3 regions of the Enterobacter cloacae complex sp. IR5418 genome follow, and region 3 is predicted to be linked to each of the others. Evidence: predicted binding sites of a transcription regulator. Region 3 holds the regulator's gene; each other region holds the start of a gene.

The links. Region 3 encodes Fur, which represses iron uptake genes when iron is present. Its sites were predicted from a motif close to ATAATAATGAGAACNACTATCAA; they were not measured.
Region 1: a site for Fur is predicted at 3,160-3,182, ahead of sufA (Fe-S cluster assembly scaffold SufA). Genes of this name have one in related genera too.
Region 2: a site for Fur is predicted at 2,916-2,938, ahead of exbB (tol-pal system-associated acyl-CoA thioesterase). Genes of this name have one in related genera too.

Annotation. Positions count from the first base shown of each region.
Region 1 covers NZ_JBMKHS010000037.1:17,286-23,638, reverse strand. The annotation lists gene ACOTX7_RS20465 (hypothetical protein) at 1-179, opposite strand, end outside; gene ycgZ (regulatory protein YcgZ) at 184-423, opposite strand; gene ACOTX7_RS20455 (diguanylate phosphodiesterase) at 763-1,983, shown strand; gene ACOTX7_RS20450 (MerR family transcriptional regulator) at 2,172-2,900, shown strand; gene sufA (Fe-S cluster assembly scaffold SufA) at 3,222-3,590, shown strand; gene sufB (Fe-S cluster assembly protein SufB) at 3,599-5,089, shown strand; gene sufC (Fe-S cluster assembly ATPase SufC) at 5,099-5,845, shown strand; gene sufD (Fe-S cluster assembly protein SufD) at 5,820-6,353, shown strand, end outside.
Region 2 covers NZ_JBMKHS010000043.1:5,327-11,679, reverse strand. The annotation lists gene ACOTX7_RS21380 (TIGR00645 family protein) at 1-131, opposite strand, end outside; gene ACOTX7_RS21375 (ESA_00282 family adhesion-associated protein) at 175-678, opposite strand; gene ACOTX7_RS21370 (hypothetical protein) at 781-1,185, shown strand; gene ACOTX7_RS21365 (hypothetical protein) at 1,187-1,612, shown strand; gene exbD (TonB system transport protein ExbD) at 1,693-2,118, opposite strand; gene exbB (tol-pal system-associated acyl-CoA thioesterase) at 2,123-2,854, opposite strand; gene metC (cystathionine beta-lyase) at 3,106-4,293, shown strand; gene yghB (DedA family general envelope maintenance protein YghB) at 4,436-5,095, shown strand; gene ACOTX7_RS21340 (AraC family transcriptional regulator) at 5,142-6,041, opposite strand; gene yqhD (alcohol dehydrogenase) at 6,237-6,353, shown strand, end outside.
Region 3 covers NZ_JBMKHS010000002.1:325,615-331,967, reverse strand. The annotation lists gene pgm (phosphoglucomutase (alpha-D-glucose-1,6-bisphosphate-dependent)) at 1-774, opposite strand, end outside; gene seqA (replication initiation negative regulator SeqA) at 799-1,344, opposite strand; gene ybfF (esterase) at 1,528-2,301, shown strand; gene ybfE (LexA regulated protein) at 2,430-2,717, shown strand; gene fldA (flavodoxin FldA) at 2,873-3,403, shown strand; gene fur (ferric iron uptake transcriptional regulator) at 3,694-4,140, shown strand; gene chiQ (ChiQ/YbfN family lipoprotein) at 4,244-4,570, opposite strand; gene chiP (chitoporin ChiP) at 4,618-6,033, opposite strand.

The DNA.
Region 1 (6,353 bases), on a different contig from region 3:
ATTTCAGCTATCACCTTCGCTAATGTCTCCCGCCGCTGGGGATCCGTTTCACAGGCTTGCATGTTACGCAGACGCTGAATCAATCCCTCGGTCGTCACAGGACCGCGCTCCTTCAAAAGTGAAAGAGTGGCTTCTCCAATAAGCTGGTCGATCAGTCTGTCTGCATCACTGCTGTTCATAACATTAACGTTCGAAGAGCAGGCCAAGCAGCATGTGATAATGATGTTCCTCTTCTGGGCCATTGGCCTTTTCAAGGCGACTTAACAGTTTTGTGCAGAGCGATTTGCGATTCAGATTCCGCCCATCGCTAAGGATTTCAACAACAACCTGACCCAATGTTTCCTGCTGGGTAGGAAGCGCGGCTTTTTCGAAGTACTGCGCAATCGCGGTTGCTGAGTCTGCGAGGTGACCGTTCTGCTGCATGTTTCGCTCCTGTAAAATTTCGTAATCAGTAACGTTACAATTAAGGTATACATAATTTTCAAATCTGTACATTCAAAATGTACAATTTTTTAAATATTTTATAATATATTTTAAAAATCATTTATTTTTCAAGTGGTTATATGTATACAATTTACTGCGGAATTCACAGGATATATTGTACAATCCGACACGACGTCCCAGAGTTGTACACGCCGCAAAACGGCGCCAGAAAGCCGTCTAAATTGTTGAGATGTAAATTATTTGTTGGGCAATTAATGTGCTATAACAGAAGTCTCCCCACGTGTTTGCGTGGTCACCCCCTCAATCTTCAGGATTAGCATGCTCACAACCATCATTTACCGCAGTCATATCTGCGATGACGTTCCAGTGAAAGCGCTGGAAGATATGGTCGCTGCTGCAAATTGTAGAAATCGCCAGTCCGATGTGACGGGGATTTTGCTGTTTAACGGCACACACTTTTTTCAGTTACTTGAAGGGCCCGCTGAAAACGTTAAGGAGATCTATCAGCTCATCTGCCGCGATCCACGGCATCACAACGTGGTCGAATTGCTGAGCGATCACGGTCCTTCAAGGCGTTTTGGCAACGTCGGTATGGAGCTGTTTGACCTTCGTCAGTTCGACACCGACGAAGTGCTGCAACAGGTTCTCGATAAAGGCACAACTCGCTATCAGCTGACCTATAACGATCGCGCCCTGCAATTTTTCCGCACCTTCGTCGAAGCCACGGAAAAAGCCAACTACTTTGAGCTGCCCCCGGCTGACGCCTGGGAATTTGTCACCGAAAACACGCCGTTATCCTCCCAGCCGACGGTCGTGGCAAAGGGGGCGGACTGTAGCTTTGCATTTCAACCCATCGTCGATCCGTTTATGCAGCAGGTCGTTTCCTGGGAAGCGCTGATCCGCACGCCTTCGGGTGAGTCCCCTGAAAAGTATTTTGCAAACCTGCCGCGTGAAGCGCTGTACGAATCGGATCTGAAGAGTAAGCAGGTGGCTCTGTCGATGGCCAGCGCGCTGGGCCTTCAGACCCAAACGTTGTCCATCAATCTGCTGCCGATGACGCTGGTCAATGTGCCTGGCGCCGTCGATTTTTTACTCACGGCAATTGAGGCGAACGGGTTTGTGCCGGAGCAGATTGTGGTCGAGTTTACCGAGAGCGAGGCGATCTCGCGCTTTGAAGAGTTCACCAGCGCGGTCAGACAGCTAAAAAGCGCCGGTATCAGCGTGGCCATCGATCACTTTGGTGCGGGATTCGCCGGTCTGCAACTGCTGGCCCAGTTCCAGCCGGACAGAATCAAGATTAACCGCGATTTGATTGCCAACGTACACAAGAGCGGTCCGCGGCAGGCTATCGTGCAGGCGATCATCAAATGCTGCGCATCTCTGGAAATTCTCTTCTGTGCGGTCGGTGTAGAGCTGGCAGAAGAGTGGATGTGGCTGGAATCTGCCGGGATTTCTCAGTTCCAGGGACACCTGTTCGCCAGCCCGCGTCTTGGGGGCATTCCGGCGATTGCCTGGCCCGAGAAAAAGTTCGATTTTTAAAAACTTGTACGTAACTCTAAAGAGTGACCTGTACGTATCGCTAAATTTATACAACAATACATTAACGAGTGAGTGGTTCTTCGGGCCATTCACTTGTCTCAGAACGAGGAGTTAGTTATACAAATGATTTGTACAATCTGATAAGGTTGGTTTGGTTAGGTATGGAAGTATTGTGCGTGAGGGAGTTAATGGCCTATTACAGTATCGGCGAAGTGGCCGAACGATGCGGTATCAACCCCGTTACGCTGCGTGCCTGGCAGCGCCGTTATGGATTGTTGAAGCCGCAGCGAAGCGAAGGTGGTCATCGTCAGTTTGACGACGAAGATATCCTGCGTATAGAAGAGATCAAGCGCCTGATGAAAACAGGTGTGTCGGTCGGTAAAGTAAAAGCGCTTCTTGAAAACACAGAAGTGATGACTCAGGGGAACTGGGCATCGTTTCAGGAAGAGATGTTAACCGTTCTGCGCTATGCCAACCCGGCAAAACTGCGCGCCAAAATCGGCGAGTTCCGCCGTGACCATGCGATGGATGTTCTGATAGATAACATCATCACCCCTGTGCGACAGCGAATGAACCAGGATCAGAATACGGTGCGCCATATGGCGAGCCTGCTCGACGGTGTCCTGATTGAGTTTGCCGTGACAAGCCTGGTTGAATCGCGAAAAAAAGCAGGTAAGGATGCGCTGCTGGTCGGCTGGGAGTGCGACGACCGTACGCATTTGTGGCTGGAAGCGGCCCGTCTTGCCTACAAGGGCTGGCATATCGACGTGCTGGCCGAGCCGATTGATTCTCCACGTCCGGAACTTTTCCCCGGGCAAAAAATCTTCGTCTGGACCGGTAAAGCACCTACACCTCGCCAGCAGGAACAGCTCGATCACTGGCGTGAGCAGGGCTTCGCCGTTTCGTTCCACCACTGATGTTAAGGGGTCCGTCAGGGCCTTTTTGTTTTTTCGCGTCCGCTTTCTTATCGGAAGATAGCTATCTTAAAAATAGGTATTTTCAATACAATTTTTCTTATTGCGCGACCCACTCAGTCATTTCTTATTAAATGCATTATTTATCAATGCATTGAACAAATTTAACCCTCCCATCCGCATCCCGTCACAGGGTCTATGCTTAATGAAAGTAGCCAAAAAGGGCGGTTTAGCCTAAAGCCCCTGCTCGCAGGGGGTTGAAGTGATAATCGTTATCACTAACATGGTGTTATGCCCTGGTGGCTTATCAGATGAGGTGGACCTATGGAACTGCATTCAGAAACCTTCAATCCGGCCGATTTTGCCTGGCGTGGCTTAACGCTGACGCCCGCGGCGGCGGCGCACATTCATGAGCTGGTGGCGAAAAATCCCGACATCCTCGGCGTACGCTTAGGCGTTAAGCAGACTGGCTGTGCGGGATTTGGCTACGTGCTGGACACCGTAACCGAACCTGAAAAGGACGATCTGGTCTTTGAAACCGACGGAGCAAAGTTATACGTCGCGCTACAGGCTATGCCGTTTATCGATGGAACCGAAGTCGACTATGTTCGGGAAGGTTTAAACCAGTTATTCAAATTTCATAACCCGAAAGCCCAGAACGAATGTGGCTGCGGCGAAAGCTTTGGGGTATAGGCGGTACTATGTCTCGTAATACTGAAGCAACAAGCGATGTAAACACCTGGGGCGGCGGACACCTCAACTATAAAGAGGGATTCTTCACGCAGCTGCAAACCGATGAGCTGGCGAAAGGCATTAACGAAGATGTCATTCGCGCCATTTCGGCCAAACGTAACGAGCCGGAGTGGATGCTGGCGTTTCGCCTGAGCGCATTCCACGCGTGGCTGGAGATGGAAGAACCCCACTGGCTGAAAGCGCATTACGATAAGCTGAACTATCAGGATTACAGCTACTACTCCGCGCCCTCCTGCGGCAGCTGTGATGATACCTGCGCCTCGCAGCCCGGCGCGGTACAGCAAACCGGTGCCGAGAACAGCTTCCTGAGTAAAGAGGTGGAAGAGGCGTTCAATCAGCTTGGCGTACCCGTGCGTGAAGGCAAAGAGGTGGCGGTAGACGCCATTTTTGACTCCGTTTCGGTGGCAACCACCTACCGTGAAAAGCTGGCGGAGCAGGGGATTATTTTCTGCTCCTTTGGCGAAGCCATTCACGATCACCCTGAGCTGGTGAAAAAGTACATCGGCACCGTTGTTCCCAGTAACGATAACTTCTTCGCGGCACTGAATGCGGCGGTGGCGTCAGATGGTACCTTTATCTACGTGCCGAAAGGGGTACGCTGCCCGATGGAGCTATCAACCTATTTCCGTATTAACGCAGAGAAAACCGGTCAGTTTGAACGGACCATCCTGGTGGCGGATGAAGGCAGCTACGTCAGCTATATCGAAGGCTGTTCAGCGCCGGTGCGCGACAGCTACCAGCTGCACGCGGCGGTAGTAGAGGTGATCATCCATAAAGACGCGGAAGTGAAATACTCCACGGTGCAGAACTGGTTCCCGGGGGACGGCAATACCGGCGGTATTTTGAACTTCGTCACCAAACGCGCGCTGTGCGAAGGCGAAAACAGCAAAATGTCCTGGACGCAGTCAGAAACCGGCTCCGCCATTACCTGGAAATACCCGAGCTGTATTCTGCGCGGCGACAACTCCATCGGTGAGTTTTACTCCGTGGCGCTGACCAGCGGACATCAGCAGGCCGATACCGGCACCAAGATGATCCACATCGGTAAAAACACTAAATCGACCATCATCTCCAAAGGGATCTCTGCCGGTCACAGCCAGAACAGCTATCGCGGGCTGGTGAAAATCATGCCGACGGCCACCAACGCGCGTAACTTCACCCAGTGTGACTCCATGCTGATTGGCGCGGACTGCGGGGCGCATACCTTCCCGTACGTCGAATGCCGCAATAACAGCGCCCAGCTTGAGCATGAGGCCACCACGTCGCGTATCGGTGAAGATCAGCTTTTCTACTGCCTGCAACGCGGGATCAGTGAAGAAGATGCGATTTCAATGATCGTTAACGGCTTCTGTAAGGACGTGTTCTCTGAACTGCCGCTGGAATTTGCCGTTGAAGCCCAGAAACTCCTCGCCATTAGTCTTGAACACAGCGTCGGTTAAGGAAAGCACATGTTAAGCATTAAAGATTTACAGGTCAGCGTTGAAGAGAAAGCGATCCTGCGTGGTCTCAATTTTGACGTTAAACCGGGTGAAGTTCACGCCATCATGGGGCCAAACGGCTCCGGGAAAAGTACGCTTTCAGCGACGCTGGCAGGACGCGAAGATTACGAAGTCACTAGCGGCTCCGTTGAGTTTAATGGCAAAGATCTGCTGGAGATGTCGCCGGAAGAACGTGCCGGTGAAGGCATTTTTATGGCCTTCCAGTATCCGGTGGAAATTCCGGGCGTCAGCAACCAGTTTTTCCTGCAAACCGCACTGAACGCGGTGCGCAAGTATCGCGGCCTTGAGGCGCTGGATCGCTTTGACTTCCAGGATCTGATGGAAGAGAAGATCAAGCTGCTGAAGATGCCGGAAGATCTGCTGACCCGCTCGGTAAACGTGGGTTTCTCGGGCGGTGAGAAGAAACGTAACGATATTCTGCAAATGGCGGTTCTGGAGCCAGCGCTGTGCATTCTCGATGAGACCGATTCAGGGCTGGATATCGATGCCCTGAAGATCGTTGCTGACGGGGTGAACTCCCTGCGTGACGGCAACCGTTCATTTATCATCGTGACGCACTACCAGCGAATCCTGGACTACATCAAACCGGACTATGTCCACGTGCTTTACCAGGGACGCATTGTGAAATCCGGTGACTTTACGCTGGTTAAACAACTGGAGGAGCAGGGTTATGGCTGGCTTACCGAACAGCAGTAATGCACTCCAGCAGTGGCACCGGCTGTTTGAAACGCAGGGGCAATCGCGTTCTGAACAGGCTCAGCACCATCTCCAGCAGATGCTGCGTCTCGGTTTACCGACGCGTAAACATGAGAACTGGAAATACACGCCGCTGGATGGCCTGCTGAACGGCGAGTTCGTCACGCGTCTGGCGCAGGTCAGCCCCGGCCAGCGCGATGCGCTGGCGCTGAGCGTGGATGCCGTGCGTCTGGTGTTTGTCGATGGCCAGTTCCGTGCGGAGTTGAGCGACAGCGTGCAGGAGAGCGGTTTTGATATCGCCATTAACGATGAACGCCAGTCCTTGACTGCGCCCGTTCAGCCTGAAGTTTTCCTGCACCTGACAGAGAGCCTGTCGCAGTCTGTCACCCATATTCGCGTTAAGCGTAACCAGCGCCCGGTGAAACCGCTGCTGCTGATGCATATCACCCAGGGCGTTGAGGGGGATGAGATCAACACCGCCCACTATCGCCACCATCTTGAGCTGGCA
Region 2 (6,353 bases), on a different contig from region 3:
TTTGGCAATACGTGGAAAATCTCCTGGAAGAACTTGATCGTCAGGGCGACCAACGCCAGGGAGAGACCGAAATAGACGGGTGCGAGCAGCCAGCGAGAGGCATACATTGCGTTTTCAAAGAAGCGTTCCATAAAATCCTGTCTGCAAACGAAACCAGCGCTCAGTATATCTCAACTATACCTCGTTGGGATCCACATCCGGGCGCGCATACTCCGGCCAGACCAGCGCGACCAGTTCCGGGTAGGCTTCCAGGCTAAACTCGCGAAAACACTGACGCAGATTTAATACGTCTAAATCGGAGTACGATACCTTCTCGCCATTCAGACAGCGCTTTTTGATATTGTCGTAATATTTATAGACGGCCGAATTAAGGTCGCTACAACGGCGCTGCGCGTCAAACAGGCCGGGCGTGTCATTAATTTCGGCCATTTTCATCCGCTTAATTGTCGCATGAAGAAAATCGATATATTCGTGATTCACCCGCCAGTACCAGACCGGCGTGACGGCATTCATCAATACCGAGAAATGATCTTCTCCCTCCTCTTTGGACATCAATTCAGGCTGCGGCGGTTCACTGGCGTCTTTCGACACTTTTGTTTTATTGAACTCTTGCATCAATAAAAGCACGCCAGCGGTCAGTAAAAGTAACGTTATGACCGTGAAGAAAATGCTGTTCATGGGTAGGCTCCATTTTTTTTGATTTTAAAATTGCCTCATGATATTGTCAACGAATCTCACCCTTTTTCCAACCCCACCCTTTTGAAATTAAAGGAAATTAAAATGCTGCCCGACAATCTTGTCCCGGCAAAGTACCACATTACGCCTGTGGAACAGCCTTCGACGGAAGCAGATAAAGAGGCCAATTTCACTCAAGGAAAAAGAAAACTCTCCGACTATGAAGCCGATATATTAATTGGTGTTTCGCGCACCGGCAAATCTCGTAATATGGTGCTGGAAGAGCATGACCGCCATTTAAAAGAGCGTTTATTTCGTGCCATCAAGATTGAAGCCTTAGTTCATCTGCTGAATGATTTACAGGCCGAAGGGGAAATAGACGCCCAGACGCTAAGTCAAATAATGGCCGAAAAAACACAGCAAATAAATGAAGCTGGCAATGAAATTTGGCTTAATTTAATTACCCGTGAAAAAAACAATCCCATTTTTTATAACCTGGGGGAAGATTAACGTGAATGATGACAGCGGTAATAACGTTTATTTGACTTTAGATGATAAGAAAAGCGATGAATTTATCTTAAAGCAGAATCTCGACGCTCTCAAAAAGATAAAAAATGACGAGATGACGCGCATTACGCAGGATTTGATTTCGATTCCGGCCACGCTGGTACGCCTGAAATGGCAGAACCGACGGGAAATTTATGCCTTGCAGGCCAAAGAAGAGATTTACGGCGCGGTGATGAACGCCATTATTGAACAGCGCCCTGAGCTAAAAGAGAAGATCCTCGGGCGGCTGGAGGCGAACTATCAGTACCTGCTGGCACGCGAGACAGCCACCCTGCGCCTGACCCGTAAGCTCTCGGAAGGTAATTACCGTACATCAAACGTGACCTGTGTGGCGCTTGATGAAAAGGCGCCGACGGCGCCTTCAGAGTGAGCCAACAATGATTGTTGCGCAATGCAGGCCGGGTAAGGCGATGCCGCCACCCGGCAAGGAAGGCTGCAAACGCCTTCGTTTTACTTCGCAGCCGCTTTCTCTTCGCCGACCAGACCAATCTTCAGGTATCCCGCCTGATGCAGCGTGTCCATTACCTTCATCATGGTTTCATAATCGACGGTTTTATCCGCGCGGAAGAAGACGGTGGTGTCTTTCTTGCCGCCGGTCAGCTGGTCCAGCGCCGGAATAACCGAGGCATCCGTTACCGGATCGTTGCCGAGGAACATGGATTTATCCGCCTTCACCGACAGGTAAATAGGCTTTTCCGGACGCGGCTGCGGCTGGCTGGAGGACGCAGGCAGATTCACCTTCACGTCCACCGTCGCCAGCGGCGCGGCAACCATAAAGATAATCAGCAGAACCAGCATGACGTCGATAAACGGCGTCACGTTGATCTCATGCATTTCACCGTTATCGTCCAGATTTTCATTAAGACGCATTGCCATACAATCAACCTACGCGCAGTTTGGACGCCGCATGTACCGGTTTAACGGCGCTGGCGTTCAGGTCGAGATCGCGGCTTTGCAGCAGCAGAACCTGCGCGGCAACGTCACCCAGTGTGGCTTTGTAACTGCCAATCATGCGCGCGAAGATGTTATAGATAACTACCGCAGGAATAGCGGCAACCAGGCCGATAGCCGTGGCAAGCAGCGCTTCTGCAATACCCGGCGCGACAACCGCAAGGTTAGTGGTCTGCGTCTGGGCGATACCGATAAAGCTGTTCATGATGCCCCAGACGGTACCGAACAGGCCGACAAACGGGGAAATGGCGCCGATAGTCGCCAGGTAGCCGTTACCGCGGCCCATATGACGCCCCACGGCCGCAACGCGACGCTCCAGACGGAAGCCGGTACGCTCTTTAATGCCTTCGTTATCTTCACTGCCTGCGGAGAGTTCCAGCTCGTTCTGCGCTTCGTTCACTAACAGGGTAGTCAGGCTTTTCGCATGGAAGGATGAGGTGATATCAGAAGCCTGATCCAGAGAGCGGGCTTCTGCCAGCTGCTTCTGCTCACGCTTGAGGCGGCGTTTTTGTGAAAGAAGTTCGGCGCTCTTGCTGAAGAAGATAGCCCAGGTGATCACGGACGCCAGAATCAGGCCGATCATCACAATCTTAACTACGATGTCAGCATGTTGATACATGCCCCAAACGGAGAGATCCGTCTGCATCAAATTATTACCCACTCTGTATCTCCAGGACGCAAATCACAAAATCTGAACGTAATAATATCAAAACGTCGTCGAATTGATAGTAGTTCTCATTAGTATTTACATAGTGCCGTAATTTTCGCTCACTTTCCTTGCGCTTACGCAGTAAAAATTTCTTATGCGAATTTTTGATAATATTTTCTGCTTATTCGATAAGCATCCGGATGCACATTCTGACAATCGTGGTAGTCTGGACGTCCAGACGTATAAAAATAGGGTTAGCGAACATGACTAAAAAGCAGCTTGAGACCACGCTGGTGCAGGCAGGACGCAGTAAGAAATACACACAAGGCTCGGTTAATAGCGTGATCCAGCGCGCCTCCTCGCTGGTATTCGATACCGTTGAGGATAAAAAAATCGCCACGCGGAATCGCGCCAAGGGCGGGTTGTTTTATGGTCGTCGTGGCACGTTAACCCATTTTTCGTTGCAGGAAGCCATGTGCGAACTGGAGGGCGGCGCAGGCTGCGCGCTGTTCCCGTGCGGTGCGGCGGCGGTCGCTAATACCATTCTGGCGTTTGTGGAACAGGGCGACCACGTCCTGATGACCAATACCGCCTACGAGCCAAGCCAGGACTTCTGCACCAAAATCCTCAGCAAGCTCGGCGTTACCACCAGCTGGTTCGATCCGCTGATTGGGGCAGGCATTGCCGGACTTGTTCAGCCCAACACGCGCGTTGTGTTCCTGGAATCTCCCGGCTCCATCACCATGGAAGTGCATGACGTGCCCGCCATTGTGAAGGCGGTGCGCAGTATCGCGCCGGAAGCGATCATCATGATCGACAATACCTGGGCGGCGGGCGTGCTGTTTAAAGCGCTGGAATTTGACATTGATATCTCCATTCAGGCGGCGACCAAATATCTGATTGGCCACTCCGACGGCATGATCGGTACGGCGGTATCTAACGCCCGATGCTGGGATCAATTGCGTGAAAATGCCTACCTGATGGGTCAGATGGTGGATGCCGATACCGCCTACATGACCAGCCGCGGTATCCGTACACTCGGCGTGCGCCTGCGTCAGCATCATGAAAGCAGCCTGCAAATTGCACAGTGGCTGGCGCTGCATCCGCAGGTGGAGCGCGTTAACCATCCGGCGCTGCCGGGCAGCAAGGGCCACGAATACTGGCAACGTGACTTTACGGGTAGCAGCGGGTTGTTCTCATTTGTTCTTAAAAAGCGCCTGAATGACGCCGAGCTGGCACGCTATCTGGATAACTTTACCCTCTTCAGCATGGCCTACTCCTGGGGCGGGTTTGAATCGCTGATCCTGCCCAACCAGCCGGAGCAGATTGCGGCCCTGCGCCCGGGCGGCGAGGTGGACTTCGAGGGAACCTTAATCCGCCTGCATATCGGGCTGGAAAATGTGGACGATTTAATTGCGGATTTATCGGCAGGATTTGAGCGCATCGTGTAAAGTGCTGGCTGAAATGTACTCCCCGGACGTTATTCTGAACACCGCAAGCAGAAAAGTCTGTATGAGATGCGCCTGCGATCAACCCCGACAGGCGAAATTGGGAGTACAATAGCGTTATATCTGCTGTTCCACAGGAAAGTCCATGGCTGTTATTCAAAATATCATCACGGCGCTCTGGCAACATGATTTTGCCGCGCTGGCGGACCCACATGTCGTCGGGATTGTCTATTTCGTGATGTTCGCGACGCTGTTTCTGGAAAATGGATTACTGCCAGCCTCATTTTTACCCGGTGACAGCCTGCTCCTGCTCGCAGGGGCGTTAATCGGCAAGGGCGTGATGGACTTCGCGCCGACAATGGTGATCCTCACCTCTGCGGCCAGTCTCGGCTGTTGGCTAAGCTACCTGCAAGGGCGCTGGCTGGGAAACACCCGCGTGGTGAAGGGCTGGCTGGCACAACTGCCGCATAAATATCACCAGCGTGCGACCTGCATGTTTGACCGCCACGGCCTGCTGGCGTTACTTGCCGGGCGTTTTCTGGCGTTTGTTCGCACCCTGTTGCCTACCATGGCGGGTATTTCAGGCCTGTCTAATCGCCGCTTCCAGTTCTTCAACTGGCTAAGCGCCCTGCTCTGGGTGGGGGTGGTCACTACGCTCGGCTACGCGCTGAATATGATCCCCTTTGTTAAGCACCATGAAGACCAGGTGATGACCTTCCTGATGATCCTGCCGATTTTCCTGCTGGTGGCGGGACTGGTGGGGACTATTGCGGTAGTGATTAAGAAGAAGTATTGCAGCGCGTGAGGTAATTGCCGGGTGGCGCTATCGCTTACCCGGCCTACGTTTTTCGTCAGGCTCCCTGCATGGTTCGGATGCGCGACGCATCTTCTCCCGGCGTGACGCCGAAGTAACGCTTAAACTCCCGACTAAACTGCGACGCGCTTTCATACCCGACCCGCATCGCCGCGGCGCTGGCCTTCATGCCGTCGTGGATCATCAGCATCCGCGCCTTATGCAGACGGTAGGTTTTGAGGTACTGCAACGGCGACGTGCTGGTGACGGATTTAAAGTTATGGTGAAACGCCGAGACGCTCATATTGGCTTCCGCCGCCAGCTGGTCAACGCTGAGGTTTTCCGTGTACTGGCTCTCAATGCGCTTCAGCACGCGGCTAATCAGGCTGAAGTGCGTTTGCCGGCTTACCAGCGCCAGCAGCGCCCCGCCGCCCGGTCCCATCAGCACGTGGTAAAGAATTTCGCGGATAATCTGCTTTCCGAGAATACGGGCATCCAGCGGCCTTTCCATCACGTCTAACAGGCGTTCAATCGCGCAGAGAATTTCCTCCGATAAGGTCGCGGAGTTGATACCGCTTGCCGCCATCGATGGCCGGAAAAGTTCATCCTCCCCGATCTCCATCAGCAGCTCCTGCAACTGGAGGATGTCGACGTTGACGCGGATCCCTGCCAGCGGTACCGCCTCTGTCGCGAAGGTTTCACATTCGAAGGGTAAAGGTACTGTCAGAAGCAGATATTCATTGGTGTCGTAACGGAACACGCGCTCGTTGATATAGCCAATCTTATGGCCGGAAAAGAGAAAAACGATGCCAGGCTGATACATCACCGGCGTACGCGTCCCGGGCTGGGTACCGTAGAGCAATCGAATATCCGGTAACAGGTCCGCCGTAGTATTTTCATTATCTATCAGTCTCTTAATCTGCGACGTTAGCTGGCGGCAGATGGCATCACGGTTCATTTTCAGTTACTCCGGGTATGGTTTCCGACGCTGACAGTGTGCGCATTTTCTTACCATTTCTCCAGCGCGCTGTAGAAATGGGCAAGACATCGGCAGGAATGTGCATTGAGAGGATAGCGCCTGCCCGCCACAATGTGCAGCATCAGGTTGCCTTCTGCGCCACCACGATTTTTTACCCACTACAGGGAACAAGCCATGAATAACTTTAATCTTCACACCCCAACCCGCATTCTGTTTGGTAAAAACGCTATCGCCGATCTGCGCGCGCAAATCCCGACGGGCGCCCGCGTCCTGATTACCTACGGTGGCGGC
Region 3 (6,353 bases):
CACGATGGTCAGATCGAGCTTGTAGTGCTCAGCAATGCGTTTCCAGTATTCGATACCGGAGCCACCCAGTGGATCCACGCCCAGTTTCAGGCCAGCTTTCTGGATCGCGGCCATATCAACGATATCCGCCAGCCCTTCCACAAACGGCTGCACCAGGTCCTGCTCTTTCACATGACCGGAGGCCATGGCTTCATCCAGCGAGATGCGCTTCACGCCGTTCAGACCGTTAGCCAGCAACGCGTTGGCACGATCTTCCACCACTTTCGTGACGTTGGTATCTGCCGGACCACCGTTAGGTGGGTTGTACTTGATGCCGCCATCTTCCGGTGGATTGTGGGACGGGGTGATGACAATACCGTCAGCCTGCGCGCCACCTTTTTTGTTGTGTACCAGAATAGCGTTAGACACCGCAGGCGTTGGCGTGAAACCGTTGTTCTCCTGAACAATCACGTCTACGCCGTTCGCCGCCAGCACTTCCAGTACGGAGATAAAAGCAGGTTCAGACAGGGCGTGGGTATCTTTCCCTACATAGCACGGACCGGTGACGCCATTTTTGGCGCGCTCTTCCGCGATGGCCTGAGCAATGGCCAGAATGTGCGGTTCGTTAAAGCTATGGCGCGCCGCGCTGCCGCGGTGGCCAGATGTACCAAACTTCACTGCGTGTTCTGCGTTGCCCACGACCGGTTTCAGCACGTAGTACTGCGCGGTCAGTTGAGCGACGTTAATCAAATCGCGTTGTTGTGCAGGTTGTCCTGCACGGCTGTGATTTGCCATTGCCTGGTCCTTCTGATGCAAGGGTTAAATTGTACCGCAAACCTTTTCGATCAATTCCGCCGGGAACTGCATGGATTGCATGATATGTTCGATCATGCTGCACTTGCGGCCCGTATTGGTGTTGGTGATCACCCAGTATGGCGTACCGGGAACATGTTTGGGTTTGGTTTGGTTGCCATTTTGCAACAGGGTCTGCTCGTCGCCTGCAAAGTAAACGCGCGTGCGACCGTGCAGCGACTCTGTCGCTTCAGCAAATGCTTTGTGATCCAGAGAGTAAAGTGTAGACAGCACCAGCATAAAGCGGTTAACCGCCTTTTTCTGCTCTGCATATTCATCGGACAGCAGCAGCTCGCGCATCGCGCGCACTTTGTCTTTTGCCGGCATGACGGCAGGTTTTACTTGTGCAACAACGCTCGGCTGAGACACGACATCTTTAGTGACAGGAGTGGGCTGTGAGGCGGCGGAAATTTTAAGCATGCGCCGTAAAATGTCAGACGCGCTCTCCCCAATATGCCGCGTCTGGCTGGCAATATACTGATAGAGTTCGTCATCAACTTCGATTGTTTTCATCTTAATCCAGTGCGATATCTTATCTGAATACAAGTCGTTGAGATTATAAGGTCAAATCCCAACAGCGGATAGCGTCAAACCAGGTTGGCGGCAAAAGTCGGATTAAACTGGATCCTTGCCCCCGGGCGGCAGAATGGTCAACATGATACCCTAACCTGACAAACCTAAAAAAAGAACTTTGCCATGAAATTGAATACCCGAGCGCAAACTGCACAATCGCCGAACAATAATTCTCCCATCGTACTGGTTCACGGCCTGTTTGGTAGCCTGGATAACCTGGGCGTGCTGGCGCGCGATTTAGTGACCGATCACGAGATCCTCCAGGTTGATATGCGCAATCACGGACTTTCCGGGCGCTCGGAGGAGATGACCTACGCCGCCATGGCGCAGGATCTGCGTGACACCCTCGATGCGAACGATATCCAGAAAGCGACGTTCATCGGGCATTCAATGGGCGGCAAAGCGGTGATGGCGCTCACTGCGCTGGCCCCTGAGCGGATCTCCGGGCTGGTGGTCATTGACGTGGCCCCCGTCAATTACGACGTTCGTCGTCACGATGAGATTTTCGCTGCAATCAACGCCGTGACGGCGTCAGGCGTCTCCACACGCCAGCAAGCGGCTACCGTTATGCGCGAACATCTCGATGAAGAAGGCGTGGTGCAGTTCCTGCTGAAATCGTTTGTTGACGGACAATGGCGCTTTAACGTCCCGGTGCTCTGGGATCAGTATTCGCATATTGTGGGTTGGGAAACCGTGCCCGCCTGGCCACACCCTACCCTCTTTATTCGCGGCGGCAACTCCCCTTACGTTACTGACGCGTACCGAGACACGCTGCTGGCACAGTTCCCGCAGGCCCGTGCTCACGCCATTGCCGGTGCCGGGCACTGGGTACACGCGGAAAAACCGGATGCCGTCCTGCGCGCCATTCGCCGCTATCTTACTGATACTGCGAATTGATTAAAAAGCCAGCGACCGGAAGCCGACGGGCTTCCAGTCGTTGGCGTGTGGATTTGGGTAATGTATGATGGCGCGCTTATCGCCCGGGCATTAGCAGGGCGGCGTGTTTCCCCCGAAGTCTCAGAATCATGGCCAAAGAACAAACGGACCGTACGACACTAGATCTGTTCGCGAATGAGCGTCGACCGGGACGACCGAAAACGAATCCGCTTTCGCGCGATGAACAGCTGCGTATCAATAAACGCAACCAGCTTAAACGCGATAAAAATCGTGGACTTAAGCGTGTCGAACTGAAGCTGAATGCCGATGCCGTCGATGCGCTTAACGAGTTAGCTGACGCGCGCAACATCAGCCGCAGCGAACTGATCGAAGAGATGCTGATCGCCCAGCTTGAGACGTTACGCGGCAAGGCGTGAGTCAGAAAATCCCCAATATTACCTTTTTCATGTAGCACAGAGTGCAGTCCTGCGTGATAGCTGTTTCCGCAGGGTTGCCTGTTCTGCTATTATTGCCCTTATCCGTGGACAATTTGCGCCACCATACCATTAAGTTTCAAGAGGTTATTTTACTCATGGCAATCATCGGCATTTTCTTTGGCAGTGATACCGGCAATACTGAAAATATCGCAAAAAACATTCAAAAACAGCTCGGTAAAGACGTTGCTGATGTGCATGACATCGCCAAGAGCAGCAAAGAAGATCTCGAGGGCTATGACATCCTGCTGCTGGGCATCCCGACCTGGTACTACGGTGAAGCACAGTGTGACTGGGACGATTTCTTCCCAACGCTGGAAGAAGTAGACTTCAACGGCAAGCTGGTTGCCCTGTTCGGTTGTGGCGATCAGGAAGACTATGCAGAGTATTTCTGTGATGCGCTGGGCACCATTCGCGACATCATTGAGCCACGCGGTGCGGCGATCGTCGGTCACTGGCCAACAGCCGGTTACCACTTCGAAGCGTCCAAAGGGCTGGCCGATGACGATCACTTCGTTGGCCTGGCCATTGATGAAGACCGTCAGCCAGAGCTGACCGCTGAGCGTGTTGAAAAATGGGTTAAGCAGGTTCGTGAAGAGCTGAACCTGGACGATATCCTTAACGCCTGATTTCCCTGCGGCGCAACTCCGGTTGCGCCCGTTTCCAGGTAAAACCGATTAAATTAATTGCTACAAACTTTTAACTTTTTTGTCCAGACCTGTACAATATCCCCCTGGTAAAAAGTGGGTGCCATCGAACAAGTTTGTTGGTGATACCACGTTTTTATAAGCATACTTTGCTTGAGACTTGCAGTTTTCATTTAGCCATGGCAGTTCTATAATGAGACGCATTATCCCAAGTGCATTTTCTGTCACTTCTTCTTTTGAAGTGAATCGTTTAGCAACAGGACAGATTCCGCATGACTGACAACAATACCGCATTAAAGAAAGCTGGCCTGAAAGTAACGCTTCCTCGGTTAAAAATCCTTGAAGTGCTTCAGGGGCCAGACAATCACCATGTCAGTGCGGAAGACCTTTATAAGCGTCTTATCGATATGGGTGAAGAGATTGGGCTGGCAACCGTCTATCGTGTGCTGAACCAGTTTGATGACGCGGGCATTGTTACTCGTCATAATTTCGAAGGCGGTAAATCCGTGTTCGAACTGACTCAGCAGCACCACCACGATCACCTGATCTGCCTCGACTGTGGCAAGGTCATTGAATTCAGCGATGATTCCATTGAATCACGCCAGCGTGAAATCGCCGCCCGTCATGGCATCCGCCTGACCAACCACAGCCTGTACCTGTACGGTCACTGCGCTGAAGGTGATTGCCGTGAAAATGAACATGCGCACGACGCAAAATAAGCGAGTGTACATACTCTGAGCCAGCCGTAAGGTTGGCTTTTTTTTTGCCTTTTTTGGGCAATAAAAAGCCCGGTAGCGCAGCGCCACCGGGCGTGAAAATAACTTATTTGTTGTTATTGCGTATCTCGTCCCAGATCTTATCGCAACGCTTCGCCACTTCCTGATCGTTACCGGTTTTACGCGCCTGAATACAGGCCTGGTAATCCATCACGCGAACGCTTTCCTGCGTCGCAAACTGCTCATGCGCTTTCTCTTTTTTCAGCACATTCAGCACGCTCTGGCAGGCTTCAATCTTCTCTGGCGATCCTTGTGCTGTATTGATGCAGGCGCTATACGCCTCCTTCAGACGGGAGTCTTCTTTCTGCGCCTGATCCTGCGCACACGCCACCAGCCCCGATGCCAGCAGCGCAACGATTACCCATTTTTTCATCATGTGCAGTCTCCATGCTGGCGGGACTTCACCCGCCAGCGTGTTCATCAGAAGATTGTGAATGGCGCAATGACCATGAATTTCACGTCACGCTCATCCTGGAAGATGTTGTTATATCCCCCGCCGTAGCTTGGCAGATCGGAGTGGTTGTCATACTGAGTGAAATGCAGCTTGAACATGGTTCCCTTGGCACGGCCATCCTGGAGGACATAGGCAGCATCCAGGCTATAGGCAGACTCTTTCAGGCGCTGGCTCTGATCGTAGATCGGCGCGCTGCTTGGTTTAGCATCCCAACCGTAAGCGTAGGACGCCCCAACGGACCATCCTGCAAGGTTCCAGTTTTTGAGGTCGTACATCGCGCCGAAGAACACCGCCTTTTCACCATTGGCGTTGAAATCAGAACGGTTATCCCACCAGATATCTAAACGTCCGTTTGATGAAGCGTAGGTTGGCGTCATGCGTTGCAGGAAGAAGCCCTGATTACCGTCAGCCTTAACCCATGTACCCTCAAGGCGCAGATCCACCTGGCCGATCTTATAGCCAAACGTTAAGGCTTGCAGCCAGGCAGTACCGTCATATAAGTCGTTGGCCAGCGCGACCTCATCATTAGTCCTTAAGTTATTTTGCGCATCGGCTTTGTCACGTGCGCCATAGAACTGATAGCTGGTAGAGAGTGGGCTGCCAGCGATATCGAATTTATACGATGCTTTAGCAAAGTACTGATCCATGTAGCCTTCAGCCTGACCAAACGCTGCTTCCAGGACAAAGTCATTTTTAAAGTCGTATTTCAAACCCAAAGAGTGGAGATAATCCACTTTGGTTTTACGATCGCCCTGGTAGAACTTGTCCATCTCAATGTGCCACGGTGCTTTGTACTCGTTGGTCCACATATAGGAGAAGCTCAACGCGCCCGCATCGCCGTAGTCAAAGTTAGCCCCGGCTTCCGCGCCCTGGTAGGTACCCGGCATAAAGCTCCAGTGCGGCGCTAACAGCGTTTGACCGGTTGGCTGAATATAGCCCCCACGTGCCCACACCGGGCCGTATTTGAATTTTGCAGCCGCTTTATACAGGCTGATACCGCTTTTATCACCGGACCAGTCTTCGTCATAGGCTTTATTGCTGGAGGAGAACGCAATTTCGTTCGGGTGGCCGCTGTCGCCGTTTTCAGCCATTTCGATTGCCGTGAATGCCGCAATATCCAGACCAAACATATCGGCGGCATAGCCTGACTGGAAATCCAGGTTGGCGTTCCAGGTGGAGTGAGAAAGGTTAGTTTTGTATTTATCTTCCGCAACGTCTTTACGGTCACGCTCACGCTGCCAGTAATAAACACCGCCCGTGAGGGTAGAATCTTCAATGAAACCTGCTGCTTTTGCCTCTGGTGCAACCACCAGGCCCGACATTGCTGTCACACCGGCGATAGCCAGCGCCAGCGCACTACGTTTGCCACTGAACGTACGCATAGATTATTCCTCTTTCACGAATTAAAACGCCTTAAACGGCGAAAAACAGAAAAGACCAAAAGGTCAGGGGTAGTCAGAAATACCCTCGAATTAACTACCGTCTTTAGGTTATTTTTCGCGACGCGAATTATCAATGCTTTTCCGTGGGCAAAAGTCAGGATTATGACGAAGTGCACATAATTCGTAGTACTTTGTAACATTTAGAGGAGAGCGAGGATTGGCGTGGAAATATCAGAAATTTCATCGGGTCGCGCAGGTATTTGCTGTTTATTTTTCATCCTCTTTATATTTCGTAAAAATACAAACTTTTTTTAGAAAAA